DNA from 2 places in the Aliamphritea hakodatensis genome. Region 2 is predicted to be linked to the other one. Evidence: predicted binding sites of a transcription regulator. Region 2 holds the regulator's gene; the other holds the start of a gene.
The links. The regulator PhoB, encoded in region 2, activates phosphate uptake and scavenging genes when phosphate is short. The targets are predictions, from matches to a motif close to TGTCATANNNNTGTCANA.
Positions count from the first base shown of each region.

Region 1 (15,622 bases), 1.6 Mb from region 2:
GAAAAAAAGCATAAAACCGGCGACCGCGAAAACTGATCACTTTTGACAAGTCCGGCTAACCCGCTAGGCTTTTTAGGGCACCCGTAATTAAATCCCCTGACGGAGGCCCTTTATGGATCGCTCATTACACAGTATCAATACGCTGTTCGCTCAGCTGGGACTGCCCAGTGAAGATCATGAAATTGATCAGTTTATCCGCACCCATACCCTTTTCAGCCAGCGAGTCCGCCTCGACGAAGCCAGCTTCTGGACACCGAGCCAGGCAAGCTTCATAAAAGAATCACTGGATTTCGATTCCGACTGGTCGGAAGCTGTGGATGAACTGAATACCCGGCTCCATGCCTGATTAATATTCCCTATCCTGACGATACACTTTCTAAACTTTCAGTTTGCCGGCCAGTGGTTTACCATCATGACAAATTCACTGGCCGGGTATATTCACAACCATGCTACTTGTTATTTCTCCAGCAAAAAATCTGGACTACGACCCCCCTGCAACCACCAACACTTACAGCCAGCCAGACCATCTGGACCACGCTGCTAAGCTGATTGAGCAGCTGAAAGAGTTTGCGGTGCAGGATATTGCCGAACTGATGAAGCTCAGCGATAAACTGTCAGCACTGAATGTTGCCCGCTACCAGAGCTGGCATCCGGACTTCACCACCGACAACGCCAAACAGGCGGTACTGGCCTTCAACGGCGATGTATATACCGGCCTGAATGCCCCTGCTTTCAGCGAAGAAGATCTCGACTTTGCTCAGCAGCATTTACGTATCCTGTCCGGCTTATACGGTTTACTCCGGCCACTGGACCTGATGCAGCCTTACCGGCTGGAAATGGGTACCAAGCTGGCCAATCCGCAGGGGAAAGATCTGTATGCGTTCTGGGGCAATGTGATCACCGCTGCTCTGAACGAACAGTTGCAGGCACTGAACAGTGAAGAACTGGTTAACCTTGCTTCCACCGAGTATTTTAAATCGGTCAAGCCTAAAGGCCTCAACGGCCGGGTCATTACCCCGGTATTTAAAGACTGGAAAAACGGCCAGTATAAGATCATCAGCTTCTTTGCTAAAAAAGCCCGCGGTCTGATGTGCCGCTACGCCATTGAAAACCGTATACAGAATGCTGAAGACCTGAAAGGATTCGATCTGGCTGGCTATCAGTATGATGAAAGCCTTTCCAAAGGTGACACCTGGGTATTCACCCGGAAAGAAGCCCTGTAAATACAGGTTACAGATACAAAAAAGGCGCGGTTCCTGAGGGAACAGCGCCTTTTTTATCGCCTGATCAATCAGGAAGGCTGTTCGATGCCCACGATCATCCAGTCGGCATTTTCCTGAGACATGTCACGCATCAGGTGCCACAACTCACTGAATTCAGTGGTCTGATCACTGTCTTCTTTCATCCAGCCATAGAAGTTGATGGTGGCAATTACATGATCACCGTTATCGATGAAGTTAGCCATCTCAGCCATCACCGATACCACTTCCGTATGCTGGGCTTCAGCCAGTTTTGCACGCTCAGTCTGCAGATGATGCAGCACATCCGGGGACACATATGTCTGAATATCGTCCCAGTCATTACTGTCCCATGCCTTTTGCAGGTGCGCAAAATGCTGCTTGCCGCCTTCCAGGAAGCTGTTTTCGTTAAACCAGTTCGGTAAAACGAAACCACGGCCACCAAAGCCACCGCTGTTAAAACGTGAAGGCTTGGCCACCGGCTCAGACGCCTGGAAATTCTGTGGTTCAGACGTTTTAAAGTTCTGCGGTTGCTGAGCGCTCTGCTGGCTCAGGCCGCCCATACCGGCACCTGCGCCGGCATAATTTGGCCGGGAGCCCTTCTTAAGTATCGAGAATATCTTGAACGCCACAAAGGCCAGTAAGCCCACCAGCAAAATATCCATGAACTGGATACCGTCGAAACCGTCACCAAAGAACATTGCACCTAACAGACCACCGGCCAGCAGACCCGCCATCAGACCACCAAAGCCACTGCGTTTTTTGCCCTGGGCAGTCTTGCCCGCTGTATTTGTTGCCGTTTTCTGGCTGGTAGGCGCTGCTGCAGGCTTAGCCGATTTAGGGGTAGAAAAAGATTTACCAAAGCTCTTACCGCCACCGAACCGCTTGGCCTCTGCGTCCGGTGCAACCAGACCAAAGCTTAGAATACAGGCAAAAAGAGTTACTAACAGGGTACGCATATCATCTCCTGAATCATGCTGATTTTTCAGCAACAGTTACTCGCTTACATAACGGCCGCCAGATTATTTCAGTCAAGATAGTAGCGGTATAACCGGCAAATATAAAGTTCAGAAACGCTTAAGTATGCGTGAAAGAAGGTTAAAACTCGGGTCTTCTCCGGTCAGAATATAGAAAAGAATATTGTAATTCTTAAGAATCCACTCCATCCGTCCCTTCGCCGACGACAACCCGCAAAATAACACCTCATCCCCCGGCTCCAGCTCGGTCAGCTCACCGGGCAGCATTGAAAGTACCCCATCCCTGCGATGCAACAGTGGAAAACAGGGCAGTGAACGGTTACGGTCCCGGGAATTTTTCATCAGCGCCTGCAACTTCACCGCCATCCCCTGATCAAACATAGCCATCACTGCCGGCGCAGAAACATCGGACACCTTCACAGACCAGCTGTCCAGCTCCCTGTCACCGGCAATGTTACTCATACGGTTCAGCAACGTATGGGCCCAAACTTCATCGTGATGCTGCATTTTTTCGATAAAGACCGGCAACAGCGGGGTTTTCAGTTTAGCCAGAATACGATTCGCGATGATTCTGCCCGGCTCCATCACAAAGTCTGCCCGGGAATTCTCAAACACCAGCCGGTTAGAACTCAGATTCTGGCGAACAACGGTTACCAGCTTCGGATTGATTTCCATTGCCGTCATAATGATCGACATGTTATCCGCATCATTATGAGTGCCGGCCACAACGGCTACCGCATCTTCTACACCGGCTTTTAGCAGGGTCTCCGCTTCGGTCCCCAGCCCCAGCACGGTATTTTCGTATCCTTCCAGCACCGCCGGATTATCATCCAGCAACACGGTCTCCACATTCCCCTGCCGGAAGTCATCATACAGCGCCCGGCCAAAACGGCCGAAACCACAGATAATCCAGCGCCCGGATGCCTTCTTATACACACTGGATAAAGGCCGGTGGTACGGGTTGACCAGCCAGTCGTAAACCAGATGCATATAGGGGGACTTAGCTACCAGCGAAAGATATTCCGCGTAGGCCCTGAAAGGATCAATAATATGGTTAGTGCCAAATGACGCCAGATTGCGCGCATGGACATCCGACTCAGTACGGCTGACCACAACCCCCTCAGGCTGTAGCAGCTTACTGGCAATAGCTATCGACAGATTAACATTATCATCATCCGTCAGGGCCAGCACACCGATACAGGTAGCATGCTGTAAACCGGCATCGTCCAGTACGTCCGGCAAAGACGCATTGGCACACAGGCCCGGCACCCGGATAGGTAAATCATCCATCTGCAAAGCATCAATCCGTTCCTGATCAACATCCACCACCACAGAACGGATGCCCCGCTGGCAAAGCCCCGCAATGATTGCGGTGCCGGTGACGCCGTATCCGCACACCAGATAAAAAGGCTCATTAAAATTCCGCACTTCCTTCGCGAATGAACGGCGTCGCAGGATACGGGAAAAGCCCGGCTCCTGAATCAGCGCCAGCATGGAACCAATACTGTATAGCCAGGCAATAACGGTTGCATAGATGGTTACCAGCGTCCAGGCACGCTGCGGCGCTGTAAAGGGGTAGGGAATCTCACCGAAACCGATGGTCGAGCCCATAAAACTGACAAAATAAATGGCATGGAAGAAGTCCATGCGCCAGGGCTGGCCGGCATCATCCTGACCGGGTATCAGTACAAAGCCGGTCACCGCAATCGCATACACCACGATCACAGTGATCAGCGGTTTACGCAGACGCCTGAGCAGCACATAAAGAACATCATGCATAGTGGCAAGCCTTTAACGGCGTACCATAATGGTCTCGACCATAAGCAGCACGACGGACACCACGTTCGCCAGCAACGCGCCGCCAGACAGTGACACAATGCTGCTGACCAGCTCCGGGGTCATACCGTCCACACTCATCTGCACGCCGTATCCCCACATCATTGCCGCGACGACCAGCTGTAAATCAGCCACCAGACTGGTTGCCAGCATCAGTGCGCCGATATGAGTGCGGTCGCCGAACTTAAGCACGGTACAGATCATGCTGACAATCGTAGCGGCAAACAGCTCATACACATTATGATGGGCTATTTCATCGAATCCACCGAGAAAGAAGCCGAAATTAAGGGTTAGCGCCAGAACGATAAAAAACGCAAATATCACTTTTTCCCGGTTCATATGTCACTCATTCCAATTAAGTGCGATAAAAAAGAACAGATCCGAACAACCGCTCAGCCCGCCTGATGTCTGAATTGTAACTAAGCCCCTGCCCCGCAACCAGAAAAACACGCAAAATATCAATGAATAAGTGATCTATATCGAAAATCAGCTGTCCAAACCGCAAGTTGGATATACTCCATTATTACGACTGTAAGCTAATACAGAGATTTACCATGCATCAGGTAACACTACGCCATCTATTCGCCGGCTGCTTAGCGCTGGCACTCAGCTCAGCAGTTCCGGCTGCTGCACTGGCTGATACAACACCGGGTCAGACTGACAGAAGCATCATTAAAAGCCCCAATGATCAGCGCCTGTATCGCAGTTTCAGCCTGCCAAACCAGATGAAAGTACTGGTAATATCAGATCCGGAGGCCGACAAAGCGGCCGCTTCACTGGATGTAAATGCAGGCTCTAACGCAAATCCTGAAGGCCGGGAAGGTCTGGCACACTTTCTGGAACACATGCTGTTTCTGGGCACCGAAAAATACCCGGAAGCCGGCAGCTACAAAGCGTTCATCAGTGCCAATGGCGGTAACCATAACGCCTATACCGCCTATCAGAACACCAATTACTACTTTGATGTTGCGGTCGGTCAGTTAGCGCCGGCGCTGGACCGCTTCGCGCAGTTCTTTATATCCCCAACCTTTGATGAAGCGTACGTGGACCGGGAACGTCAGGCGGTTTTTTCTGAATACCAGTCAAAGCTTAAGGACGACAGTCGGCGTTTACTGGATGCCTACAAGCAAATCATGAATCCGGAACACCCCTATGCTCAGTTTTCCGTCGGAGACCTTAATACCCTGAATAACGACCAGCCCGGACAACTGCGGCAAGAACTGATTGCCTTCTACGATCACTACTATTCAGCTAACCTGATGAGCCTGGTGGTACTGGGCAATGAACCGCTGGATCAGCTTGAAAATATGGTTCGGGAAAAGTTTACCCCGGTACTGAACCACGGCACGGCTGCCCCCTCTTCTGACCTGCCCCTGTTCGCAGGGGAAGACTTACCCGCACAACTGACAATTCAGCCACTGAAAGAAATACAGCAACTTAAGCTGAGCTTTCCTCTGCCCTCTACCCGCCAGCTCTATAACCAGAAACCCCTGTTCTATCTGGCCTCGATGCTCGGATACGAAGGGGAAAACAGCCTGCTAAGCGAACTTAAACGCCAGGGGCTGGCCAACTCACTGTATGTATTTCAGGGCACCGACCTGAGTAATCTGGCAACCCTGGATATCTCCATTGACCTGACTCAGGCGGGCCTGGCCAGTATAGACAGCATTGTTGAACAGGTATTTGCCAGTATTGAGCTGCTGCGCAACAGCGGCATTCAGGAACGTATCTATAATGAAGAAAAACGCCTGGGAGAACAGGCATTCAGGTTTAAAGAAAAAGGGGGCGCACTGGGTTACGTATCCAGCCTGTCGAGGCGTTTACAGCTTTACCCGACCCCGCAGATTCTCAATGTCGGCTACTCGATGAATGACTATCAGCCTGAAATCATTGCTGATTTTGCGGCCCGGCTTACCCCAGAGAATATGTTACTGACGGTCTACAACTCTGCCGCAGAGACCGACAAGACCAGCCCGTGGTACGACACCCCATATAAAACCGAAACCATCAGTCAGGCCCGCCTGGATCGCTGGCGGGCTCCGGCGATCCCTGCCAGCCTGAAAAACCGGGACGCTAATCCATTTATTGCTGAAAATCTTGACCTGAAAGCAGCCGGCAAGCCGGAAAACCAGCCGGTTAAGCTGGTCAGCAAGCCGGGCGCCACACTGTGGTATCAGCAGGATCAAACCTTCAACCTGCCGAAAACAAATACCTTTGTGTCACTGTTTTCCCCGGTTGCCAACACAGATCCCCGTGCCCGGGTTCTCACCAGCATGATGATTCAGATGACCCGGGAACAGCTGAGCGAAACCCTTTATGACGCCAGCCTGGCGGGAATTGGCGGGCAGATATACTCCCACCTGCGGGGCTTTGGTTTCCGGATTACCGGGTACAACGATAAACAGGAAATCCTGTTAAAACGCATTGTTGCCGCTTTTAATGAGCCGCAATTTGATCAGTTAAGCTTTGAGCGAATCAGGCAAAAATATCTCGAGCAATTGCAAAACAGCGCTCAGGATAAACCGTATAACCAGACCATCGACGAGATTTACAACGCACTCATGCCCCGCTGGCGGGCAAAGGATAAGATAGCTGAACTGGCTGAGATCACCCTCGAAGACGTTGTTCAGCACGCCCGGAAACTGACTGAAACCAGCAGCATACGCATGCTCACACACGGCAATGTATCTGCGGCTGAGGCCGAATCCATGCTACAACGGGTGGAAACCGGTTTAACCCACCGACAGGACAGCGCAGCAGAAACCACCATTACCGTTAAACGGCTGGATACTGACGCGCCTCGCACAACCACACTGGACCTGACCCATAACGACTCAGCAATCAGCATTTATTTTCAGGGAGAAAATACCGACCTCAGCACCCGGGCAGCCTACACGCTGTTAGGCGAAATTCTGGAAGCCCCCTTCTATACCAGCCTGCGGACGGAGCAACAGCTGGGATATGTTGTTTTTGCAACCCCGCTGCTAATGCAGGATGTTCCCGGGCTAGCCTTTGTTGTTCAATCTCCCAACAGCCATCCTGACCAGATAGCACAGGCAATTGATCGCTTTCTGCAGAACATGCAACAGCAACTGGCAGATATGACAGAAGAACAGCTGAGCACTTACAAGCGCAGCGTGCTGTCACGTATTAATCAGAAGGAAACCAGCCTGTATCAACTGACCGGCCGTTACTGGCGGGAAATAGATCGCAAAGAGTACGGATTTAACAGCCGGGAAAAGTTCAGCCAGAGCATCTCTGAGCTGCAACTTGAAGATCTGCAAAACACACTGCAGCACTTGCCTGAACGCCGCTTTACCGTTGAGAGCATTGGCAGCAATCTGCTGGCTGCCAAACCCTGACGCGGCCTTACTTTCAGGTACAAAAAAACGCGTCGGAAGAGACGCGTTTTTTATTCTGGCTGTTTTTAATGTTCACTGGCCGGTTATTGCAACGCTTGGAATTGCCGGTCAACAACCCGCCGTGACTTAGGCTCTGCAGGCTCATCTTCAATAATATCAAAGGCAGCACAGTCCTCCCCTTCCCGCTCCCCGAGCAGGCAGTCAATCTCCACCTGATCCACAGCGATCTGGAAGAAAATCTTATCTTCGGCAGAGTGAGTCGGCACAATCTCCTGCTCACCGATCACCACCTGCACCGGATCAAAACGGTCGAACGGGATCACGGTAGGCGGCGGCAACTGCTTTTCCTGAATCATGGCAGGGCGCACCTCAAACATAGTTTCGCTGTCCACAAAGCCCCGCGGTTTCAGGTCATACAGGGTTGCCGGTTCAGGTGAACTGTCCAGATAACCGGCAGACTGTGTCACCACATAGGTAATCGCTTCATTCAGTTGTTCTGCAGCATGAGAAACCACCGGCACAGAGACCAGACTTCCCGTGAGAGACAACCATAAAGCGGCTTTACCTGTGTTCATTAATAGACCTCATCAGCGGGATAGATAGCCTCCGCGTACAGCGCCAGCTCCTCCAGTATTTCCCTTTGCTTCTGTTCTGTTTCCGGTTGCTGATACAGAGTATTCAAACGCTCAAACAACGCAGGAATCGTCAGATACCCGCCGTTATCCGGCCCCATCAGCTTTTGCTTGCGGTATTCTTCCCACCGCTGACGCTGTTCTTCATCCAGCGTATGCGGATAATTTCGGGCTTTATAACGCAGCAACATTTCTTCCAGACGCGGATCCTGAAAGGCAAACTCCATCGTCCCCAGCTGCGCCGGTGACGCTTCCCGGATCTGGTTCATGGCAGCCTTATCTGAATCGTTAAAAAAACCACCGCCATACAACATATGATCCGGATCCAGATCTTCTGCAAAATCCTGCTCTGCAAATACCCATGCTAGCTTCTCTTTTAAATCCCGACTAGCACGCAACATCTCTAAATGGGTACGGCAGTCCGGGCCACGGATCCCCAGACGGTTCGCCTCTTCCGTCGACAGCATACCTGCCGGCGCGACTATCGGAGATTTGTTGGTATGAAGTTGTTTAAGAGGCAAACGGGCTTCGCCCGGTGCCAGATCATCTGTTGCGGTATACAGCAAACGCTTAATATCTTCCTTAGGCATCGCCAGCATGTCGGAAGGATCAACCCGCAAGTCATACACAATAATGCTGTTACGGTTGACCGGATGGGCTGCCACGGGAGCAACAATCGCAAGATTGCCCCATTCAGCGGGATACATTGAGGAGACATGAAGCACGGGCTTCATGGTCACCACATCCAGCCTATTCTGTACCGCCTGTTTGGAGCGGTTATTTAACACATAGTCATACAGTTTGGGCTGACGTTCCTTAACCAGCCGCGCCATACCGATGGTGGCGTGTACATCCGACAGAGCGTCATGGGCATTGCCATGATCAATGCCATTGGCCCGGGTCAGATCTTCCAGACGCATGCTCGGACGGCCATCCGGATATTCAGGCCATTCAATACCGTCCGGACGCAGCGCACGGGTCAGGCGCATCATGTCGATGATATCCCAGCGGGAACAACCGTTCTGCCACTCCCGGGCATAAGGATCAAAAAAGTTGCGGTACAGCGCCTGACGGGTAATTTCATCATCAAAACGGATGCTGTTATACCCGACGCCGCAGGTTCCCGGACGGGCCAGCTGTTCATGCACCTGCTGCATAAACTCTGCTTCACAATAACCTTCACGCAGCGCCTGTTGCGGCGTAATACCGGTAATCAGGCAAGCCTCCGGATGAGGCAGAACATCTTCCGCCGGACTGCAGTAAATCATCAGCGGCTCTTCAATGATATTCAGATCCATATCTGTACGGATACCGGCAAACTGCAATGGCCGGTCACGGCGGGTATCAGCACCACTGGTTTCGTAGTCATGCCAGTAAAAAGTTTGCTTTGCCATTGCTAGCCTCTAATGCTATCGGTCTATATGATTCACGTCACAGCTATTTATAATAAAACGACGACGAACCAAACCGTTTGAATCGAAACAGGAATTCCCATGCTGCATGATGCCAAAGATACCACAAAGCAATGCCCGTGCGGCGCCGGAAAGCCCTTCAGCTTTTGCTGTGAACCGGCCATCAGCGGCACCAAACCGGCAACGACCGCAGAGGCCCTTATGCGGTCCCGCTATACGGCCTTTGCACTGGGCAGTGTGGACTATCTGATAGCCACGACGGCAGCAGAAAACCGGCAACCGGAAGACGCGCTTCTGATCGCCGAACAAATGCGTATGACCACCTGGACAGGATTAAAAATAATCAGCACCCATAATGGCGGGCGCGAGGATACCACAGGCACCGTGGAATTTATCGCCTATTTCGACAGTGAAGGACAGTCGGCAGCTCTCCAGGAACGTTCCCGGTTCAGACAGGAAGATAATCGCTGGTATTACATCGACGGCGATGTTGAAGTACGCAGAAGCTGACCTGCAGATTATTAAAAATAACCATTTTCCCACCTGACAGCGCCGTATCAGGCATTCCAGCTGGGTCCTGAGCACTCCCGACAGAGCAACTGCAACAAAACCCTGACTAAAAGGCGATTTTTCTCAGCTGTCAAGCCTTCCCCTGCCACCTTAAAGCCCGGTAGAATAGCCGCCCTTAGCCACAGTATCGTGTTTTTTAGCTGGCTCATTCAGGATCGGGTTGTAAATGTTTGCGAAGTTCTTTAAGCCGAAATGGCAACATAGTAAAGCTGATGTACGTATCCGTGCGATCACTAAGCTAAAAGCGAGTAATTCAGAACAGCATCAGATCCTTTCACAGCTCGCCCTGCAGGATCAGAATCCCGCTGTACGCAGTGCCGCCGTCATAAAGCTGGAAGAGCCGGAACTGCTGTGCCGTATCTCCAATATCGACACCGATCATCAGGTCAGGCATCTGGCCGCTGACCGCGCCTGCCGTGTCATTATCAAAACAGATAACTGTGATCAGCAGCAAAGCATTAACAGCATCAGGCAGTTACAGGATGACGACATCCTGACTCATATTGCACTGCACATAGATGACAGCACCGTACAACAGGTTGCAATTGAAAAAATCAGCGACCAGACCTGCCTGGGTACGATCACCCTTCAGGCCGGCCACTCACAAACCCGGCAGGCCGCGGCTGAAAAGCTTCACGAAGCAGAAATCATTGAACAGCTATCTAAAGAAATACGCAGCAAAGATAAAACAGTGCACCGCATTATCCGTAATAAATTACGGGATATCCGCGAACAACAGAAAGCCCGGGAACAGCTTTTGCAACAGCAGACAGAGCTGACATCTGCCCTGCAACAACTGTTAAATACCGGCATGTATCCTCAGTTTGAAGCCAGACTGAACGCCTATCAGCAGAACGCTGAAAAACTGTTACAGAACAACCACTCCGACGATACTGCCCGCACCTTACTGACAGAAGCTCTGAACGCCTGCCAGCAACTGCTTCAGCAGGAACAGCAAAAGCAGGCTGAACAGCAGCAGCGCGAGGCAGAAGCCCTGCAGCGCCAACAGCAGCGTGACACCTTACTTGCTGCGTTTAATGAGTTACTGAAACAGATCCGGGCGACCCTTGAAGAAACACTGCCGGACCCTGCAGAATTCACTGCCAAGCTGAATGACCTGCAAGCATCTCAGCAAACACAATCTTCGGGTGACCCTGAGTTTGCTCAGATAACCGGACAGCTAAGCAGCAAAAGCACTCAGATCCAATCCTTACTGGATGCAGTTAACCGGGCGCAGCAGAACAATGCGCAACTTACTGAGCTGCTCCAAAACGAAACGGCTGACAGCGCTGCCCTTAAACATGCTATCCAACTGATTAACTGGCCGGAAAACGAACCACAGCCTGAGGGACTCCGCACGCTGCAGAAACGTCTTGATCAGCAGAATCAGGTCAGGCAGCAGCACAAAGCAGAACGCCAGCAGGTACAGCAACAGGACCAGCAGCAGATCGACAGCTGCCTTGACCAACTTGAGCAGGCTCTCAGCGAAGGCAATACTAAAAACGCTTACCGCCTCGATAAACGGGTCACTGAACTGCTTGGCCAGCAAGCGAAGAACAGCGTTAAAAGCTGCCGCAACCGCCATGCCGGTCTGCAAAAACAGTTACAGCAACTGAAAGACTGGCAGGGCTTTGCCGTCACCCCGAAAAAAGAATCACTGTGCGAAAAAATGGAGGCACTGATTGGCAACCCAGCCGAAGCGGCGGTACTGGCTGATCATATCCGTGCCCTGCAGCAGGAATGGAAAGACCTGGATGCCACTGACCCTTACCACAGCCATGACTTGTGGAAACGCTTCAAACAGGCATCAGATCAGGCCTACGAGCCCTGCAGCCAGCATTATGCCGAACTGAAACAACAGCGCGTCAACAACCTGCAACAACGCCTTCTGCTTTGCGAGCAACTGGAAACCCTGATGGCCAATACTGACTGGGAACAGCCAGACTGGCAGGAAGTTGAGCAAATCAGCCGCACAGCAAAGCAGGAGTGGCGCCAGTACACCCCGGTTGACCGAACCCCCGGCCGGGAAGCGCAGAGCCGTTTTAACAGCACCCTCAAACAGCTGGACGGCAAAATCAAGGCTTACCGTGAAGCCAATGCTGAAGTAAAGCAGACCCTGGCGGATCAGGCTACAGCCCTGTGTGCAGCGGCCGAACAGGCCGTCGCAGAAGGCCAGCCGGAATTGCTAAATGCCCTGTTGCGTCAGGTTAAACAACTGCAACAGCAATGGCGGCAGACCGGCAACAGCTTCCACAGCGTAGAACGCAAACTGTGGCCAGCATTCCGCCTGACCTGCAACAAAGTCTACGAACTGGAAAAAAGTAACCGCAAGGCAGTTCAGTCACAGCAAACCGAGCAGGAAAAAGCCGGGCAGCTATGTGAGCAGCTGGAAGCTCTGCAGACCACGCCTGCATCCCCGTCTCAGATCAGCAATCTGCTGGAGCAGGCAGACATACTGTGCCAGAAAAACGATACGCCGGAACCGCTTCAGCAGCGATTACACGCCGCCAAAAGCAATCTGCAGCGTCAACAGGCCGATCTGGACCGCCTGCTTGAAAGTGAAACCTATCAGGCCTGGCAACGTAAAATTAACCTGTGCGAACAGCTGGAAGAAAAGTTACTGGCGGAAGAGCTGGACGACAACACCCTCGAACAACTTAACCAGGCATGGGAGCAGGGCCTGAGTCCGGATGCTCCTTTTGCTGAACTGCTGCACAATCGTTTTATCACCGGTTGTAATATTCATCAGGGTTCACAGGAATTTGACCCGGTCATCTATGCATCAGATACCGCCCTCCGGCAACTGTGCATTCAGCTGGAAATTGCCTTTAACCTCAGTTCACCGGAAGAAGACCAGGCATTACGGCTTGAATACCAGATGCAACGCTTGCAACAGGCGCTGGAAGAGAAGCACAGTTCCACCAGCCTGAAAGACCTGAAACACCTGGAAATGGAATGGCTCTGCCAGCCATTCGCCAGGCATCAGGAAGCCCTTTATCAGCGCTTTTACGGTCTCCTGCAACAGGTACTGTAACAGCCACAAAAAAACCCGCAGCTGCGGGTTTTTTTATACACCTGATACGCCCTCAGGACATATGCTGACCACCGTTAATCGAGAAGTCAGACCCTGTCACGTAACCACAGTCATCGCTGGCCAGATAGGTAACGGCTTTACCGATTTCTTCCGGCTGCCCCAGACGGCCGACCGGAATCTGCTTAACAATCTTAGCCAGTACCTCTTCCGGAATTTTGGCAACCATCGGTGTCAGTACATAACCCGGGGAGACCGTATTGACCGTCACACCTTTTGCAGCCACTTCCTGCGCCAGTGCCTTGGTAAAACCATGGATACCGGCTTTGGCAGCAGAATAGTTACACTGACCAAACTGGCCCTTCTGCGCATTCACCGATGAAATGTTAATAACCCGGCCCCAGCCGTTTTCCAGCATAGGGTTAATAACCAGGCGGGTCATATGGAACATACTGTCAAGGTTTGCAGACAGTACCTGGTTCCACTGTTCCCAGCTCATTTTACGGAACGTACCGTCACGGGTAATACCGGCATTATTCACCAGAATATCCACACTGCCGCCGGCAACCTCTTCCACCGTTCGGATACAGGCCGCACAGGACTCTTCGTCCGTTACATCACCATAAGCGACCAGAATATCGTAACCGTCCTGCTTTTGCTCTTCCTGCCAAGCCCTGGCTTTCTCGTGATTTCCGCCGGAATTGTAACCCGCAACCACCTTTACACCTGCATCCGCAAGCGCACGACAAATAGCTGTACCAATACCGCCCGTACCACCTGTAACCAGCGCAATCTTTTGTGTCATGCCCACATCCCCTTTGCATCTATATCGAGTACATTTGATCTACCGGGCTCAGTTAAGCCCAATAAGATCATATTGCTTAATCAGCAAGCTGATAATATGACTTTGGTGGACATTCCCAGCAGTGGAATATATCTCGCAAAGTCACGAATAATCTAACTGCTGTGTGTTAAGCACGTATGACAACATACCCCCATTCCCTGAGAGTTAAAACCCCTTATAGCCTTTAGGGTGAATCCGGCACCGGCTGTTTCTGCAAGCCTGCAAGGTGATTACGCACCCAGAAAAACGCCAGACCGGCGGTGACCATATTGGCTAAAACAAAGCCATAAAACATCCCTTCAAGGCCCAACAGATAATTACCGGCACAGCCTAAAGGCACATAGAGAATAAAGAGTCGGAAGATACTGATTCGCATCGCTTTGAAAGGCTGATGCAACGCATTAAAACTGGACGCGCTAAGAAAGGTAACTGCCTGAAAACCAAAGCCAATCGGGACAATCATAATCCACAGACCAATCAACTCAACAACCTGCTCTTTATCGCTGAACAGACTGCCAATACCGCTGCCAAACTGCCACAGGAACAGGTACACAACTGCCTGCCATACCAGCGCAAATTTCATCGCAGCAAGGTAGGCCTGAGATACACGTTTAATGTTCCCCCGGCCGAAATTCTGACTTAAAAAAGGCGGCAGTGTCATGGACAAAGCCAGATTAACGATCAGCGCCAGGGATTCCAGCCTGCTGCCAACCCCGAACGCTGCAACCGCCTCTGCTCCGTGTTCCGCAACCACTGCCGTCATGATCGCTGCAGCCAGCGGCGTCATCATATTAGAAAGTGCCGCCGGAAAACCGATTCGCATCACCATCAGCCAGTGTGAAACACAATTTGCCCAGGAAACAATCGTGAGCAATAACAAGCGTTTACGCAGCAACAGATTCAGCACGGCCAGAGTTGCGGTCACTCCCCAGGCCAGCACGCTGGCAATGGCAGCCCCTTCGATGCCATACGCGGGTACCGGCCCCCAGCCAAAGATAAATAACGGATCCAGCACACCGTTGAGAATGGCAGAAAAGGCCATAATTACGCCAGGTATCGTGGTATCACCGTAAGCCCGCAAAGAACTGTTAGATACCATGATAATGACGTAGAAAACCGCCCCGACAAACCACACGGACATATAAGCATCAATAAAAGGCAGCAGTGAAGAATCCGCGCCTAACAGGCGAAACAGGGGCTCAATAAACTGTGTCACTATGCTGCTGACCAGCACCATTAACAGCGTTGTCAGCAACAGATTATCCGTCGTCAGCTGTTTGGCCTGCTGATGCTCTCCGGCACCGATCAGCCTTCCGAGTGTTGCAGAGGTTCCGACACTCAGTCCGATAGACAAACTGATAACAGCAAAAGAAACAGGAAACGTAAAACCAAGCGCAGCAAGCTGACCGGTACCTAACTGACTGACAAAATAACTGTCAACCAGGTTAAACAACATCAGGCTGACAATGCCAAACACCATTGGAATAGTCATTCTGACCAGCGTGCCGGTAATATTGCCTGTCAAAAGATTCGCGCGCACAAATTGGCCTTAACAAGAAAATTTCCGCTATTCTACAGAATCCCCTGTCGTTATGGGGCTTTTCTCTGGGTTTTATTGATACAGCAGCAGTGATACTGATTTACCGCAAGTGCACTACACAAATGCCCGGCTTTGCCGCATACTCTGCGCCGCCTGACAACTCTCATCACACAGAATGCC
Region 1 is NZ_AP025281.1:1,470,929-1,486,550, reverse strand. It holds gene PCI15_RS06765 (hypothetical protein) at 1-36, shown strand, start outside; gene PCI15_RS06760 (DUF2789 domain-containing protein) at 113-346, shown strand; gene yaaA (peroxide stress protein YaaA) at 447-1,223, shown strand; gene PCI15_RS06750 (Tim44 domain-containing protein) at 1,292-2,197, opposite strand; gene PCI15_RS06745 (potassium channel family protein) at 2,306-3,994, opposite strand; gene PCI15_RS06740 (DUF6394 family protein) at 4,007-4,390, opposite strand; gene PCI15_RS06735 (insulinase family protein) at 4,606-7,413, shown strand; gene PCI15_RS06730 (hypothetical protein) at 7,497-7,988, opposite strand; gene sbcB (exodeoxyribonuclease I) at 7,988-9,439, opposite strand; gene PCI15_RS06720 (YchJ family protein) at 9,539-9,967, shown strand; gene PCI15_RS06715 (DUF349 domain-containing protein) at 10,194-13,061, shown strand; gene phbB (acetoacetyl-CoA reductase) at 13,114-13,863, opposite strand; gene PCI15_RS06705 (MATE family efflux transporter) at 14,087-15,442, opposite strand.
Region 1: a site for PhoB is predicted at 14,028-14,045, ahead of phbB (acetoacetyl-CoA reductase). Genes of this name have one in related genera too.

Region 2 (15,622 bases):
GACCGTCGCTGGGTACTGATTGCCGGTAATAACGGCAAGGTAGCTGTACTGGACTTACGTAACGGCGAAGGCCCGGCCGTCAGCCAGCTGCTGGATGCCACCGATGGCGACATCACCACCTTCGACCTGCTGCTGGGCGGTAACGCACTGCTGCTGGGTAATGATCTGGGCATGGTATCCCAGTGGTTCCTGGTCCGTGACGAACAGAACCTGTGGCAACTGACTAAAATCCGTGAATTCGAAGGCGCAGACGCTCCACTGGTCGATCTGACCACTGAACACCGCCGTAAAGGCTTTGCCACGGTTGATACCGACAACACCCTGCGCATTTACAACTCAACCGCACACCGTACTGCGCTTTCAGAAAAGCTGTCTGATAAACCTATCGACATGATTGCCTTTGCACCGCGGGCCAATGCCCTGCTGACCGAGCAGGACAAGGTACTCACCCTGTATAAAATTGAAAACGAGCACCCGGATGTATCCTGGAGCGCGTTATGGGAAGAAGTCTGGTACGAAGGCTACGATGAGCCGAAATACATCTGGCAGTCATCAGCAGCGAACAACGATTTTGAGCCTAAATACAGCCTGATGCCACTGGCATTCGGTACCCTGAAAGCCGCCTTCTATGCGATGTTACTGGCCACGCCACTGGCGATCTGCGGTGCGATCTATACCGCGTACTTCATGGTGCCAACACTGCGCCGTAAGGTGAAGCCGTTCATCGAGCTGATGGAAGCCCTGCCAACCGTCATCCTCGGTTTCCTGGCCGGCCTTTGGCTTGCACCCTTTATGGAAGATAACCTGCCAGGTATTTTCACCTGCCTGTTACTGGTACCACTGGTGGTCGTCGCCTTCGGCTTCTGCTGGGCACAGTTGCCACAGAAAATACGCTTTATGATTCCGGATGGCTGGGACGCACTGTTACTGATTCCGGTCATCATCCTCACTACCCTGTTCGGATTGTCCATCAGCAGTGGTGTGGAAGGCATCCTGTTCGGCGGTGATATGCGCGCCTGGATCACCGATGACCTGGGTATCAGCTACGATCAGCGTAATGCTCTGGTTGTGGGTATCGCAATGGGGTTTGCGGTTATCCCGACCATCTTCTCCATCACCGAAGATGCCATTTTCGCTGTACCTAAGCACCTGAGCTTCGGCTCACTGGCACTGGGCGCTTCCCCTTGGCAGACCCTGACCCGTGTCGTACTGCCAACCGCCAGCCCGGGTATTTTCTCGGCGGTCATGATCGGTATGGGCCGTGCAGTCGGTGAAACCATGATCGTACTGATGGCGACCGGTAATACGCCGATCATGGATATGAACATCTTTGAAGGTATGCGTACCCTGGCGGCTAATATCGCTGTGGAAATGCCTGAATCTGAAGTAGGTAGTTCCCACTACCGTATTCTGTTCCTGGCAGCCTTTGTACTCTTCCTGTTTACCTTTGCTGTAAACACCCTTGCAGAACTGGTCCGCCAGAGCTTGCGTAAAAAATACGGTTCACTGTAACCCGAGTGTGACTGAGGATTTGAAGAAAAATGAACATCTCCTTTCGTGAATGGACAAAATCCGGCTCACCATGGGTATGGTTAAATGCCGGTGCTGTTGCCATCTGTATCATCATGGTTATCGGCCTTCTGGCACTGATCGCTGTGCGTGGTCTGAGCCACTTCTGGCCAGCCGACATCATGCAGGCCAACAGCACAGTTAACGGCTCAACCACCCAGATGATCGGTGAAGTGGTTCAGTCTGAAGACGTACCGACTATCCAGTTACGTGAAGCCGGTAATGACCTGCCGGGTGATCAGGAATTCATGGTACGCAGCCTGATTAAAATCGGTAACCGCGACGTTAACCGCGCTGACTTCACCTGGTCGATCGACTACTACCTGTCAGACCGTGAATACCCGGAAATGCTGTTCGCTGCAGAACGCCGCGAATGGGGTAACTTCTACGGTTACCTGCGCGCCCTGAAAGAAAACGGCGAAGTTGTCGGCAGCTACGACGGCTACGATAAAACGCCGGAATACGAAGCCCTGTGGAACGACTTCGAAAACCGTGTTGAACGGGCACTGGATATTCAGGAAGACATCTACCAGATCGAAAAACATCGTATCGGTGCCATTAACTACGAACTGGAACGTCTGCGCCTGAAAGGCCGTGCACTGGAGCTGGACGGTGTTACTGACCAGTCACAATACGATGAACTGGAAAACCGCCGTAACGAGCTGAACGCTGAGTACGAAGGCCTGCAGCAGGAACTGCTGGACCTGTACACCCTGTTCAACCGCGACAGCTACGTGGCTGAAGTGGCAAACGGTCAGCAGGTTGAAATTTCACTGTCTAAAGTCGTGCGGATCTTCCGTCCGAACAACATGGGCTTCGTCGAGAAAATCGGCCATTACTTTGCCAAACTGTGGGAATTCGTCAGCGAAGATCCACGGGAAGCCAACACTGAAGGCGGCATCTTCCCAGCTATCTTCGGTACTGTGATGATGGTTATCCTGATGTCCATTCTGGTAACACCGTTTGGCGTTGTCGCCGCAGTTTACCTGCGTGAATACGCCAAGCAGGGCTTTGTAACCCGTCTGATCCGCATCGCGGTAAACAATCTGGCAGGTGTACCGTCCATCGTCTACGGTGTATTCGGTCTGGGCTTCTTCGTATACTTCCTGGGCGGCAACATTGATGATCTGTTCTTTGCAGAAGCCAAGCCATCCCCAACCTTTGGTACACCGGGTCTGATGTGGGCGTCTCTGACGCTGGCCCTGCTGACCGTACCTGTCGTCATTGTTGCCACTGAAGAAGGTCTGAGCCGGATTCCCCGGGCCGTCCGTGAAGGCAGCCTGGCACTGGGCGCTACCAAGTTTGAAACCCTGTGGCGCGTGGTACTGCCAATGGCCAGCCCGGCAATGATGACCGGTGTGATTCTGGCGATTGCCCGTGCCGCCGGTGAGGTTGCCCCCCTGATGCTGGTGGGTGTAGTGAAGCTGGCGCCGAGCCTGCCACTGGACGGTAACTACCCGTACATCCATCTGGATCAGAAATTTATGCACCTGGGCTTCCACATCTATGATGTTGGTTTCCAAAGCCCTAACGTTGAAGCGGCCCGTCCGCTGGTATACGCAACTGCTCTGCTGCTGGTTGCCGTGATTGCCCTGCTGAACCTGTCAGCCATCGCAATCCGAAATCATCTACGCGAAAAGTATAAAGCGCTTGAAATGTAAGCCGAACAGAGAATATTGACTATGACTACTGAAGTAAAAACCCACTCGATCGATATTTCGGCTATGCAGCGTCAGAATCAGACTCTGCGTCTGGAAGACGAAACCGTTGCCCTGACAGTCAACGATCTGGAACTGTACTACGGGGATAAGCGCGCCCTGCACGGCGTCAACATGACCATCCCTAAAAACCGGGTGACGGCCTTCATCGGCCCGTCCGGTTGCGGTAAATCAACCCTGCTGCGCTGCTTCAACCGCATGAACGACCTGGTCGACAGCTGCCAAATCAACGGCGAGATCGTTCTGGATAACCAGAACATCTACGAACGTGCGGTTGACGTTGCCGAACTGCGTCGCCGGGTGGGCATGGTATTCCAGAAGCCAAACCCGTTCCCGAAGAGCATTTATGAAAACGTTGCCTACGGCCTGCGTATTCAGGGTGTTACCAAGAAACGCGTCATTGATGAGACCGTTGAATGGGCCCTGAAATCCGCTGCCCTGTGGGATGAAGTAAAAGACCGTCTGCACGAAAGCGCGCTGGGCATGTCCGGTGGTCAGCAGCAGCGTCTGGTGATTGCCCGTACCATCGCCGTGAAGCCTGAAGTACTGCTGCTGGATGAGCCGGCATCAGCACTGGATCCGATCTCTACACTGAAAATCGAAGAACTGATCCACGAGCTGAAGAAAGACTTCACCATTGTTATCGTGACACACAACATGCAGCAGGCTGCCCGGGTGTCTGATTACACCGCGTTCATGTATATGGGCGATTTGATCGAGTTTGGTGTCACAGATACCCTGTTCACCAATCCGGAAAAGAAACAGACTGAAGACTACATCACCGGTCGTTACGGATAACCGAGGAATTTTCCATGACATACGAACAGGATCACCACAGCACGCATATTTCCCAGCAGTTCAACGACGAACTGGAGCAGGTCCGTACCGAACTGCTGACCATGGGAGGCATTGTTGAGCGGCAGGTAAACGACGCCATTGAAGCCCTGATTGAAGGCGATGCCGAACAGGCCGAACAGGCCCGTAAAAATGACCAGATCATCAACGATATGGAACTGATGATCGACGAACAGTGCACCCGTATTATCGCCCGCCGCCAGCCGGCTGCGGCCGACCTGCGCCTGATTATCGCGATCAGTAAGACCATCAGCGATCTGGAACGCATGGGTGACGAAGCCAGCCGTATCTGCCGTCACGCCATTGAACTGGCAGAAGATAACGGTAAAGGCCGTGGTTATCAGGAAGTCCGCCACATCGGTAATCTGGTTCGCCAGATGCTGCAGGACTGCCTGACCGCATTTGCCCGCAGTGACGCTGAAATGGCCTACAAAGTTGCCAAGAAAGATAAGTCTGTCGATCAGGAATACCGTACCGCCATGCGGACGCTGGTGACCTTCATGATGGAAGACCCGCGGTCTATTTCCAACGTCATGAATGTAATCTGGGTACTGCGCAGTCTGGAGCGGATCGGTGATCACACCCGCAATATGGCTGAACACCTGATCTATCTGGTCAGTGGCACAGATGTGCGCCACAGCAGCCTCAGCGATATCAAGAAAACCGTGCGTCAGCACGAATCAGATGACAGTTAAGACCGGTCACCGGCCACAAAAAAGGCAGCCACGGGCTGCCTTTTTGATATCTGTTCGGCGCTTAACTTTTTTCGATCTGTAACAGGATCCGGCCATTATTCTTCGGTTCAGCCCGCATAATATAGCCCTCTGCCTGATAGTGTCCGTAATTCTTCAGACCCTGCATAACATCTTCCGGAACTGAGCCGCCACACCAGCCCTGCACCATGGCCTTCATGTAGCCAAGAAATAATGCATCCAGCTCCCAAAGGTCGCCCTGCATATCACAGGTAGCAATGCCCTTCTTCTCTGTCGCTCTCCGGTTCTGTTTACCGGTCGCCTTCCCTCTGCGTTCGATCAGCACAGTCTCTTTCCTTCCCCTGTTTAGTTGTCAGACAGGTACAACTCACGTCCTGTTTTCCGGCATTCCCACGCCGGGTCTGTGTGCAAAAATTAATTCTAGCTCAATACTTCCGTATCTTGTAGTACGTTTATATTGATAAACAAAAATAGACCTGCAGCCGCCTTAAAAGACGTTTTCAGAATATAATTTTTAGTCACCGGATAGTATTAAGTCTGTGAAAAAACTGGATTTTCTGCCACTCAGCCGATATAGAATACTATTGAATACTATTATTGGTATTCCAGGGACGGCAATCTATCAATCTGAACGGCAGGAATTCCCATGGCTGACTATATCGTTTACGGCGACTTAAATTGCCCTTTCAGCTATGCGTTACATGAGTTACTCAGCAGCCATAATCTGCTGAACAAAGTGGAATGGCGGCTGGTCGAACACACTACCGATATCAGCAGCTATGCCAGCGCCACAGAAAGTATGTCGGAAATTGCCAGCGACATCTTTGATATCCGTAACCGTATTCCTGACATCTCCATCACCCTGCCCCCCAACCGCAGCGACAGTTACTTTCCCAGCCTCTGTGTCATCGCCGTTGGCAAGACGGCCCCGGCCAGCCTGCCCTGCTTTCGGCAGGCCCTGTACCGTAACCTGTGGATCGAAGGTAAAGACATCTCCGACTCACCGGTCATCTTCAACGCGCTGGAAAGTTGTGACCTGACCACCGAAATCGAAGCGGACGAAACCTGTGAAGCCATCCTGCATGACTGGCAGGCACAATGGGAAGCCGGTAATTTTGGCATGCGCACCCCGGCCATACAAAGCAGTGACGGCCGGCGTATGGTGGGGCTGCAAAACTATAAAAACATCATTGAGTTCTTTCAGGGGCAAAGCGTCAGCAGCCCGGAAAATCAGCCAACATCCCGGCACAAAGAACGCCAGACAATCGCCGTCTTCGGAGAAGACGCCTGTCACAAACTGTGGAACGTACTCTCCATCCTGCGGGACAACTACAACCTGCTGTTGCCGCAGTCCTGGCCGGCGCTCAAAGAACAACTGGTATCCCCGGAACAGTGCCCTGATCTGGTCCTCATCCATCAGCCGGTGCAGGACAACAGTCTGGCCGAACGCTGTCTGGAACTGAATCATTACCTGCGGGAAAAACAGATTCCACTGGCCTGTATCGGACCGGAGCTGGACGACACACTGGAAGCCTCACTGTACGATGCCGGTACCGCTGACTACCTGCTGGAACACCGCAATCCGGCGATCATTCAGGCCCGTATCGGCATTCTCCTGCAGCTGAAACGCTCCCATGACCTGCTGGCCCGCGCGGCCAGCATCGACAACCTGACCCAGGTATACAACCGCCGCGAATTTGAACGCACCCTGGAAATGGAATGGCGTCGCAGCCAGCGCTCCAAACAGAGCCTGTCGCTGATCCTGCTGGATATTGATTACTTCAAAGCCTACAACGACCACTACGGCCACCTGAACGGCGATAACTGCCTGCGTCAGGTCGCCAAAGCCATTAAGGACTCTGCACGGCGGGTACAGGATATTGTCAGCCGCTATGGTGGCGAAGAATTTTGCATCCTGCTGCCGGAAACCGATCTGGCCGGTGCACAGAAACTGGCGGAAAATATCCGCGATAATATCAACCGGCTGGAAATCCCCCACACCGGAGATGTGGCTGACAAAGTCACCGCCAGCCTTGGGATATCCACCCTGATTCCGGCCAATGGCAGTTCACCGCGGGCGCTCATCGAACAGGCGGATCAGGCCTTATATAAGGCCAAGTCAGCGGGCCGTAATCAGGTGATGATTTTTAATCAGCGCCGCTGATCCGGCCTGCGGGCTGTCAAAGCCCTTGCATAACCATTGCCCTGACTTTGTGGGCTTTTTCAAAATGATCCAGCTGATGCCGCTCAATCCACCAGGTGGCGGCTTCCATCAGCAGTGCCGGATCATCATTTTTGTTCGCAAAAAACGCATAGAATGACAGCCCCACATCCGGCCCCTTCGCGGCGATTTTTTTATCGCAAACGGTAATGATTTTTTGCCTCAGCACTTCACGCATTACCTGCACCCTCCCTGTCCAGATGTCCGTTAGCTGTCTGCATAATCCGCAAACGGTGGAAAACGCTTAATCAGCCCCTCACGGCCCAGTTTTTCCAGCCGCTGAATATTCCGCTCCGGAATTTCCTCAGGATTCTTAAAATGAGTTAACGCCCGGCTCATCTGAGCCTCACGGATAATATGAAAGGTGGGGTACGGTGCCCGGTTCGTCCAGTGACTGATATCCTCCGCCGGGACACCGCCGAACAGATAACCGGGATGGAAGCTGGCCAGTTGCAGCACGCCTTCCAGCTCGGCCCTTTCCAGCAGGATTTCGAACTCGGTCAGCGTATCCAGATAATCGTAAAAATCCGCCAGCATGTAAGGCGCAATCAGCAACGTTGTGGAAATGTCTTTTTCATCCGCCTGCATCAGCCTGTCCAGCTCCTGCAGATAATCCGCCGTGAGGGCTTTTTCATCCTTCGCCTCAGAGACAAAAAAACGCAGGCTCTGATCTTTCAGGACAGGTGCTGCAAACGGGCATAAGTTCAGCCCCACAACCATACTGCGAACCCAGTCTTCGGTGAGCTGGCGCACCTCTTCAGGAGAGGCATTAAGATTCTGTGTATTCATAGCACGCATGTTACCCAAAGGGGCTGACAAGCCCAATCCCCGGGGCAAAAAATCCTGCGCCAGCGCAACGAAAAATCCGGGGCTCCGTGATCAAGTCTATGATTCCCCGGGGTAAGTGATAACATAGCGGCTGTTTTAAAAGTGCGTCATCGCTTTACGCCTGTGGAACAATATCTTTGAGATTTTGCCGTGCCGATACCTTCAGCCCTGAATGACAACAGCTTCGATGTTCGCTGGTACACCCTGCGGCGTCCCGCCAGTACCGACGCACCCTTGTGCTGGCGTAAATGGCTGCTGGATCCGGGCTCTTTAACCCAGCGGCTGATCAGTGCCAGCCAGGGTGATTTTCGTGTCGAAGTTATCCGTCAGGGCTGGCATCATCCGACCCGTTCAGAAGCCAAAGCACTGGGGATGCGCCCCCGTCAGCTGGCGGTCATCCGGGAAGTACAGCTAATCGGCAACGGCCAGCCCTGGGTATTCGCCCGTTCAGTCATCCCGGCGACAACCCTCACCGGCAAGCAGCGGGAACTTAACTTTGTGGGCAGCCGTTCGCTGGGCAGTATACTGTTCCGTGATCCGACCATGCGCCGGGGTCCATTACAGATCAGCCGCCTGAAAATCCGCGATGGCGGATCTGCGTGGGCGCGCCGGTCACTGTTTTACCTGAGCGAAAAACCCCTGCTGGTATCGGAAGTTTTTCTGCCGGCATTACTTGATGCAAAACACCTCTGAGAGCACAGACCTGACCCTTATGAGCAGACAACTTTTCAGCAGAGACCGCCTTGAAGCCTACGGACAGCTGATGCGGGTGGAAAAACCCATCGGTATCTATCTGCTGCTGTGGCCGGCACTCTGGGCCCTGTGGATCGCTGCTGAAGGCGTCCCCAGCCTGCACTTACTGGTGATTTTCTGCCTGGGCACCTTTCTGATGCGCTCCGCAGGCTGTGTGATCAATGACTTTGCGGACCGCAAAGTTGATGGCCATGTAAAACGCACGGCCCAACGCCCTATTCCCGCCGGAAGAGCCACCGCCAAAGAAGCGCTGATACTGTTTTTTGTCCTCATCGGTCTGGCCTTTATTCTGGTGCTGTTTACCAATACGCAAACCATCCTGCTGTCGTTCGGCGGTGCGTTTCTCGCCGCCTGCTACCCCTTTATGAAGCGCTACACCCATCTGCCTCAGATTGTTCTGGGCATGGCCTTTGCCTGGGCGGTGCCGATGGCCTTCAGCGCAACCGGTGAAGCGGTCCCCGCCCACGCTTGGCTGATTTATACCGCCACGGTGCTGTGGACCACCGCCTACGATACCAAATACGCCATGGTAGACCGGGACGACGACCTTAAAATCGGCATTAAATCCACCGCTATTCTGTTCGGCGATGCGGACAAACTGATTGTCGGTATGCTGCAGGCGCTGACCCTGCTCACCTTTATTTTGCTTGGTAATCAGCTGGATATGGGTAAGTACTTCTACCTCAGCCTGCTGGTCATGGCAGGCTGTTTTATCTGGCAACAGTGGCTGATCCGCCACCGCCAGCGCGAAGCCTGCTTCCGGGCGTTTCTCAATAATCACTACGCAGGCATGGCGCTGTTTATCGGCATTGCCCTGGATTATTGGCTAATCTCCTGATAATTCCTGTTACATAAGCAAAATTTGTCATATTTCTGTAACAGTTTAATAATCTAATATGCTCGTCTAAAGAATTGTCTAAAGAAGGTGATCGAGCATGTCATCCAATAAACGAATTCTGATCGTCGACGATGAAGCCCCAATCAGGGAAATGATTGCGGTTGCATTAGAAATGGCCGGTTACGAATGTATGGAAGCAGAGTCTGCCCAGGCAGCCCACAGCATTGTTCTGGATGAAAAGCCGGACATGGTATTGCTGGACTGGATGATGCCCGGCATCAGCGGCGTAGAATTCGCCCGCCGGTTACGTAAAGATGAAGTGACCGCCGACATCCCGATCATCATGCTGACCGCCAAAGGTGATGAAGACCATAAAATCAAAGGCCTGGAATCAGGCATTGATGATTACATCACCAAGCCATTCTCACCCCGTGAACTGGTTGCCCGGCTGAAAACCGTATTGCGCCGTGCCACACCTAAAGGCATTGAAGAGCCGATTACCGTTGATAATCTGACACTGGACCCTGTGTCTCACCGGGTCAGCGCCGAACTCAAGCCACTGGAACTGGGGCCAACCGAGTTTCGCCTGTTACAGTTTTTCATGACCCATCAGGACCGCGCCTACTCCCGCAGCCAGTTACTGGATATGGTCTGGGGTGGCAATGTATACGTTGAAGAACGTACCGTCGACGTCCATATCCGGCGGTTACGTAAAGCGCTGGGAGCGCGCCACGAATATCTGATTCAGACCGTTCGCGGCACCGGTTACCGGTTCTCATCGCAAGTTGCTTAAGCCGAAGTTTCCGCGCTAAGCTGCCATAGACATCACCCGGAACCGACAGAATGTACAACCGTAATCATTCCATTTCTGGCAGTTTATTTTTGACCGCGATGGCCGGCACCGTTGTGGGGCTGGTGATCGGTTATCCCGGCTGGACCCTCGCCGTGTTTCTGCTCGGCTGGGCGGTCCTCCAGGTCAGGGAATTTACCCGCCTGCAGGAATGGCTCACCAAAGGCGACCGTTCCGATGTCCCGGAAAGCAAAGGCCACTGGGGAGAACTGTTTGATGAACTGGCCCGGGACCAGAAACGCAATCAGTCCCGCAATCAGTCACTGCGTAATATCATTACCCGCTTTCAGCAATCCTCAGCGGCGCTGGGAGACGGCATTGTCATCATCGACCGGGACAACAACCTTGAATGGTGGAACCGCTCTGCTGACCGCCTTCTGGGCTTAAAAGTACAGACCGACCGTGGCCGTTCCGTGATGAACCTGCTGCGCGACCCGCGTTTTATCCGCTATTACCGCAAAGAAAATTACGACGAACCGCTGCAATTACCATCTCCGGTCGACAGCCTGGTCGCGCTGGAATACCAGCTCACCAAGTTTGGCTACGGCGACCGCATACTGGTGGCCAGAGACATTACCCGGATTAACCAGCTGGAACAGACCCGCCAGGACTTTGTTGCCAATGCCTCCCATGAACTGCGCACTCCGTTAACGGTTATTCGCGGTTATCTGGAAACCTATCTGGATCAGGATTTACCTGCGCCGTTGCGCCGCGGCCTGAATCAGATGGCCAAGCAATCAAAACGCATGGAAAATCTGGTCTCCGGCCTGTTGCTGTTGTCACGTCTGGAAGCCAGCCCGCATATCTCCGACGAACTGCCAGTCCCGGTACAGTCAATGATTCGCAAGATCACCGACGATGCCCACAGCCTCGGCAAGGACAAGAATCATCAGATTAAACTGGATGTGGACCCGGACTTCAGCCTGCTGGGGCAGGAATCAGAAATCTACAGCGCATTTTCCAATCTGGTCTTTAATGCCGTGCGCTACACACCGGCGGAAGGCACGATTACCATCCGCTGGTGGGTGGATAAAAACGGTGCGCACTTTGCCGTTAAAGACAATGGCCCCGGCATCGACAGCATTCATATCGACCGGTTATCTGAACGTTTCTACCGTGTAGACGAAAGCCGTTCATCGGACAGCGGCGGCACCGGACTGGGGCTGGCCATCGTTAAACACGTGCTGAACCGTCACGGCGGCAAACTGGCCATCAAGAGTACCCTGGGCAAAGGCAGCACCTTCAGCTGTCACTTCCCTAAAGAGCTGATTAACAAGGTAAAACATCCGGCAGTTGAAGAACTGGACGAGTTGGATGACGACTGACATACACTCTGCAATCTTAGAAGCATAAAAAAACCTGCCGATGGGCAGGTTTTTTATGCTCAGTACTCTTTACTGCGGCTTAGGCAGTAAGGCGAATAACTCACCGCTTTGCTTCATATGGCCCGCCAGCTGTTTCGCCCGCTCACCCCGGCCAAAAAACACATCCGCCCGCACCGGGCCCTTAATCGCCCCGCCGGTATCCTGTGCCAGTACCAGACGCTGATAGGCAGAATCATCAAACAGCGTGGTATTCAGCCACAGAGGCGTGCCCAGCGGGATAATCTTGCGATCAACCGCCACACTGCGTTCATTGGTCAGCGGCACGTTCAGCGAGCCGCGGGGGCCGCTCTCAACCGTGTCTGACAAGTAAAAGAACACATAGCTGGGGTTCTGGTTTTTCAGCCAGTCAGCCCGCTCAGGGTGCGCCTCAAGCCAGCGGTTAATGGTATCCAGCGAGATATCCTCTTTAGCAATCTCACCGGTCTCGATCAGCACCCGGCCAATGGGCTTATAAGCATGACCATTCTGATCTTTATAGCCAACGGCCACCAGCTCACCGGTATCCAGCTGCACCACACCTGAGCCCTGAATGTGCAGGAAGAACGCCGCATTGGGATCATCCACCCAGAGCAATTCCTGACCGGCCAGCGGCTGATCCGGGCCGTCAATCTCTGCCCGGCTGTAATATGGCATCACCTGATCACCGATCACCCGGCCACGGCAGCGGGCCGCGCGGTCAGCACAGCTTTGCACCTGAATACCCAGCATGTCCGCCGGCTTGCGGTACAGGGGATAGGAATACCGTTCCGAACGTTGCAGGCTGCCATGCAACAACGGCGTGTAATAGCCGGTGATCAGGCCATCTTTACGGCCTTCCGTGCCATTGATCCGGTACACCTGAAAATGGCTTTCAAAAAATGCCCGGGCCTGACGGTGATCCGGCGTCCCCAACTGATCAGCGGCGCGACAGATCCGTTGCCAGTCCGCCGATTTCTTACGCAGCTTCTGACACTGGGCCAGCAACCCCGGCCAGACATCCGCCTGCTGATCCTGCTGCCAGCCGTCCAGCGAATTCCAACTGACAGCGTCACCGATACCGGCCTCTTTCGGCGCAAAGCTGCACCCGGCGAGCGCCGCCACTGCCACGACAGTGGTCAGGCGCATACCCTGCTTAATACGGTTTACCCAACCAACGCTTACTGCCATCGGTATTACCTTTAAAAAATTAGTCACGGGTCAGACGCGGCTCCGCGCCTGAGGAAATATTTCGGCCAGGCGCTGCCGGTTCACTGGCATACTCTTCCACCCAGTAAATCGTCGCACCAATTACCGCTGCCGGCATGATCAGAAGGTTCACCAGCGGAATCATCATGCCAATGGAGACCAAACCACCAAAGCCCATCGACGTTAAACGCTTTTGCTTCAGCGCAACACGCATATCGGTGAAGCTGACCTTGTTATTGTCCATCGGATAGTCACAGTACTGAATGGCCATCATCCAGCAACCGAACAGGAACCACAGAATCGGCGCAGCCAGGCCAACCACCGGAATCAGAGCAATCACAAATATCAACAGGAAGCGCGGCAGATAATACACCAGTTTGGAAATTTCCCGGCCGACCGCCTGAGGCACCATGGCAATCATTTCCTTCCAGCCGGTATCCGTCACGGTTGCGCCTCTCAGGCGTTGTTCAACCTTCTCCGACAAAATGCCGTTAAAAGGGGCCGCTATAATGTTAGCAACCACGCTGAAACTGAAATACACAATCACCAGAACTGAGCCGGCCACCAGAGGCCAGAGCAGATAGCGCAAAAAATCCAGCCATGCCCAGTCGGGCAACATGCTGGAGAGCAGATAATCAATCCAGACACTCATCTGATCAAACAATAGCCAGATCGCCCCGGCAAACAGAAAAATATTGATCAGTAACGGTACCAGCACAAAATGCCGGATACCTTTTTCCGGTAACATACTCAAACCGCGCAAAAAATACCCTGCGCCACGGAAAGGATTGCCCTTCATTCATCTGCCTCTGATTGGATCGGTCATGCGATAAAATAGTTAAAGAAGCGTACCAAGACCGCCGCCACCATCATAGATAAACCGACCCGGTTTATAATAAATTCCCGCTTACTGAATTCGATCGTCGCCTGCCAGAACACCAGTATCGACTTAAAATCGCCGCTGCGCAGCACATACATGCCAAGCGACACCAGAAATACCACGATGCCTGCCAGCATCAATATCTGTTCAGCAATTACCAGATACATTAAGACCTCCACGGCACACAGCCGTTCCTGTAACGATGTAATTAAGTGAAGTAATTTCTCCGCCCACCCGAGTATATCTGATGACTGAGCAGGGCTAACTTAACCAAACGTCTCGGTTCTCTCCTTGCGCCAGCGGAATCCCTGAAGCGGTCACTGGTCTAAACTGTATGTTTATGGAACGATATGTTTACAGAACGGTTTATGGGACTATCCTGTTCATTCAACTCAGACGCCAACGGAGCACATTATGCAGGCATTTGTTATTCATCAGTTCGGCGGTCCGGAAGTATTACAGTACCAGCCCTTACCGGTACCTGAACTCAAACCCGGTGAAGTACTGGTAAAGACAGCCGCTGCAGGGATCAACCCGATTGACTGGAAAACCTGCTCAGGTGGCGGAGCAAGCGCATTTATCGGTAATTTACCCTTCGTGCCAGGCTGGGAATTCTCCGGCGCCATTGTCAATGGCAACGGCACACGGTGGCAGGCAGACGACCGGGTCTTCGGTATGATCCGCTTCCCAGAACCTGCCGGCTGTTATGCCGAATACATTGCCGTACCGGCCGACCAGATCGCCCGGGTGCCTGATATTGTCGAGCTCGAGGAAGCCGGTGGCCTGGCCACCGCCAGCCTGACTGCATGGCAGGCACTGTTTGACAAAGGCCAGCTGAAAGCCGGCCAGTGTGTACTGATACTGGGCGCCGCCGGAGGTGTCGGACATTTAGCCGTGCAACTGGCGAAGTGGGCCGGGGCACATGTGCTGGGTACCGCCTCTATGCATAACCATGAATTTCTGGGCGATTTAGGCGTTGACCGGGTCATCGATTACCAACATAAGCGGGTGCCGGAACACGCCAAAGACATTGACCTGATCATTGACTGTGTCGGCGGGGAGAGCGGCATTGAAGCCCTTGAATGCCTGAAGCCGGATGGCAGACTGGTCACCCTGCCGTCAGTCACAAAAGACATCGTCGCCGCTGCCGGCCAGGCCCAGAACCGCCATGTTGAGGCGATCAGAGTTATGCCAGATGCCGCCCAGCTGGAACAGATCATCGCCCTCTACGCCGATGATATTCTGCGCCTGCAGCTCAATGACAGCTACCGGCCCGATCAGTTGGAGGAAGCCTTCGAGCTGAGCGCAACCGGCCATGTATGCGGGAAACTGATTCTCAGCTTCGCCTGAATAGCTGGCATAAAAAAACCGCGCCAGGCGCGGTTTTTTTATGCCAGGACAAACCTTTAACGGCTTAACTGCTACACAGCTGCTGCTTCTGGCGCATCAGTAACCGGCAACCGGAACCGTTAATGCCTGCTGCCAGACAACTGTCTTTCATCCAGGCTTTATCATCTTCACTGGGGTCTTCAGCAAACGCTGGCACATTATCACAGAAACCTTCACTTGGAAGGCTGGTTTGCCAGCAGGCTTTCAGCAGAATCCCGTTATTCACGGTGCACTTATATTCTGAATCCTGACACTGATCGAAAGATGCCAGTGCGGCCTCAAAGCAGCCCTGCTGATCCGTGCCGCTTCCCAGAGACGTCCCCTGTTGCTGGAATGCCTGCTGCTCCTGCTGACTTGCACGGTTCCATTCTTCCAGCCACTGCGGCCCCGCCAGCCAGGCCCACAGCAACCCGGCAATACTGATCAGCAGAATGCCCAGCCAGATTTTCTTAGCCATTG
Region 2 is NZ_AP025281.1:5,078,126-5,093,747, forward strand. It holds gene PCI15_RS23040 (ABC transporter permease subunit) at 1-1,512, shown strand, start outside; gene pstA (phosphate ABC transporter permease PstA) at 1,542-3,230, shown strand; gene pstB (phosphate ABC transporter ATP-binding protein PstB) at 3,252-4,085, shown strand; gene phoU (phosphate signaling complex protein PhoU) at 4,100-4,837, shown strand; gene PCI15_RS23060 (hypothetical protein) at 4,899-5,180, opposite strand; gene PCI15_RS23065 (GGDEF domain-containing protein) at 5,502-7,019, shown strand; gene PCI15_RS23070 (DUF6500 family protein) at 7,036-7,254, opposite strand; gene PCI15_RS23075 (DUF1415 domain-containing protein) at 7,284-7,865, opposite strand; gene PCI15_RS23080 (chorismate--pyruvate lyase family protein) at 8,055-8,597, shown strand; gene ubiA (4-hydroxybenzoate octaprenyltransferase) at 8,617-9,495, shown strand; gene phoB (phosphate regulon transcriptional regulator PhoB) at 9,593-10,288, shown strand; gene phoR (phosphate regulon sensor histidine kinase PhoR) at 10,339-11,670, shown strand; gene mltA (murein transglycosylase A) at 11,740-12,876, opposite strand; gene cysZ (sulfate transporter CysZ) at 12,896-13,693, opposite strand; gene PCI15_RS23110 (hypothetical protein) at 13,717-13,941, opposite strand; gene PCI15_RS23115 (NADP-dependent oxidoreductase) at 14,189-15,124, shown strand; gene PCI15_RS23120 (hypothetical protein) at 15,189-15,620, opposite strand.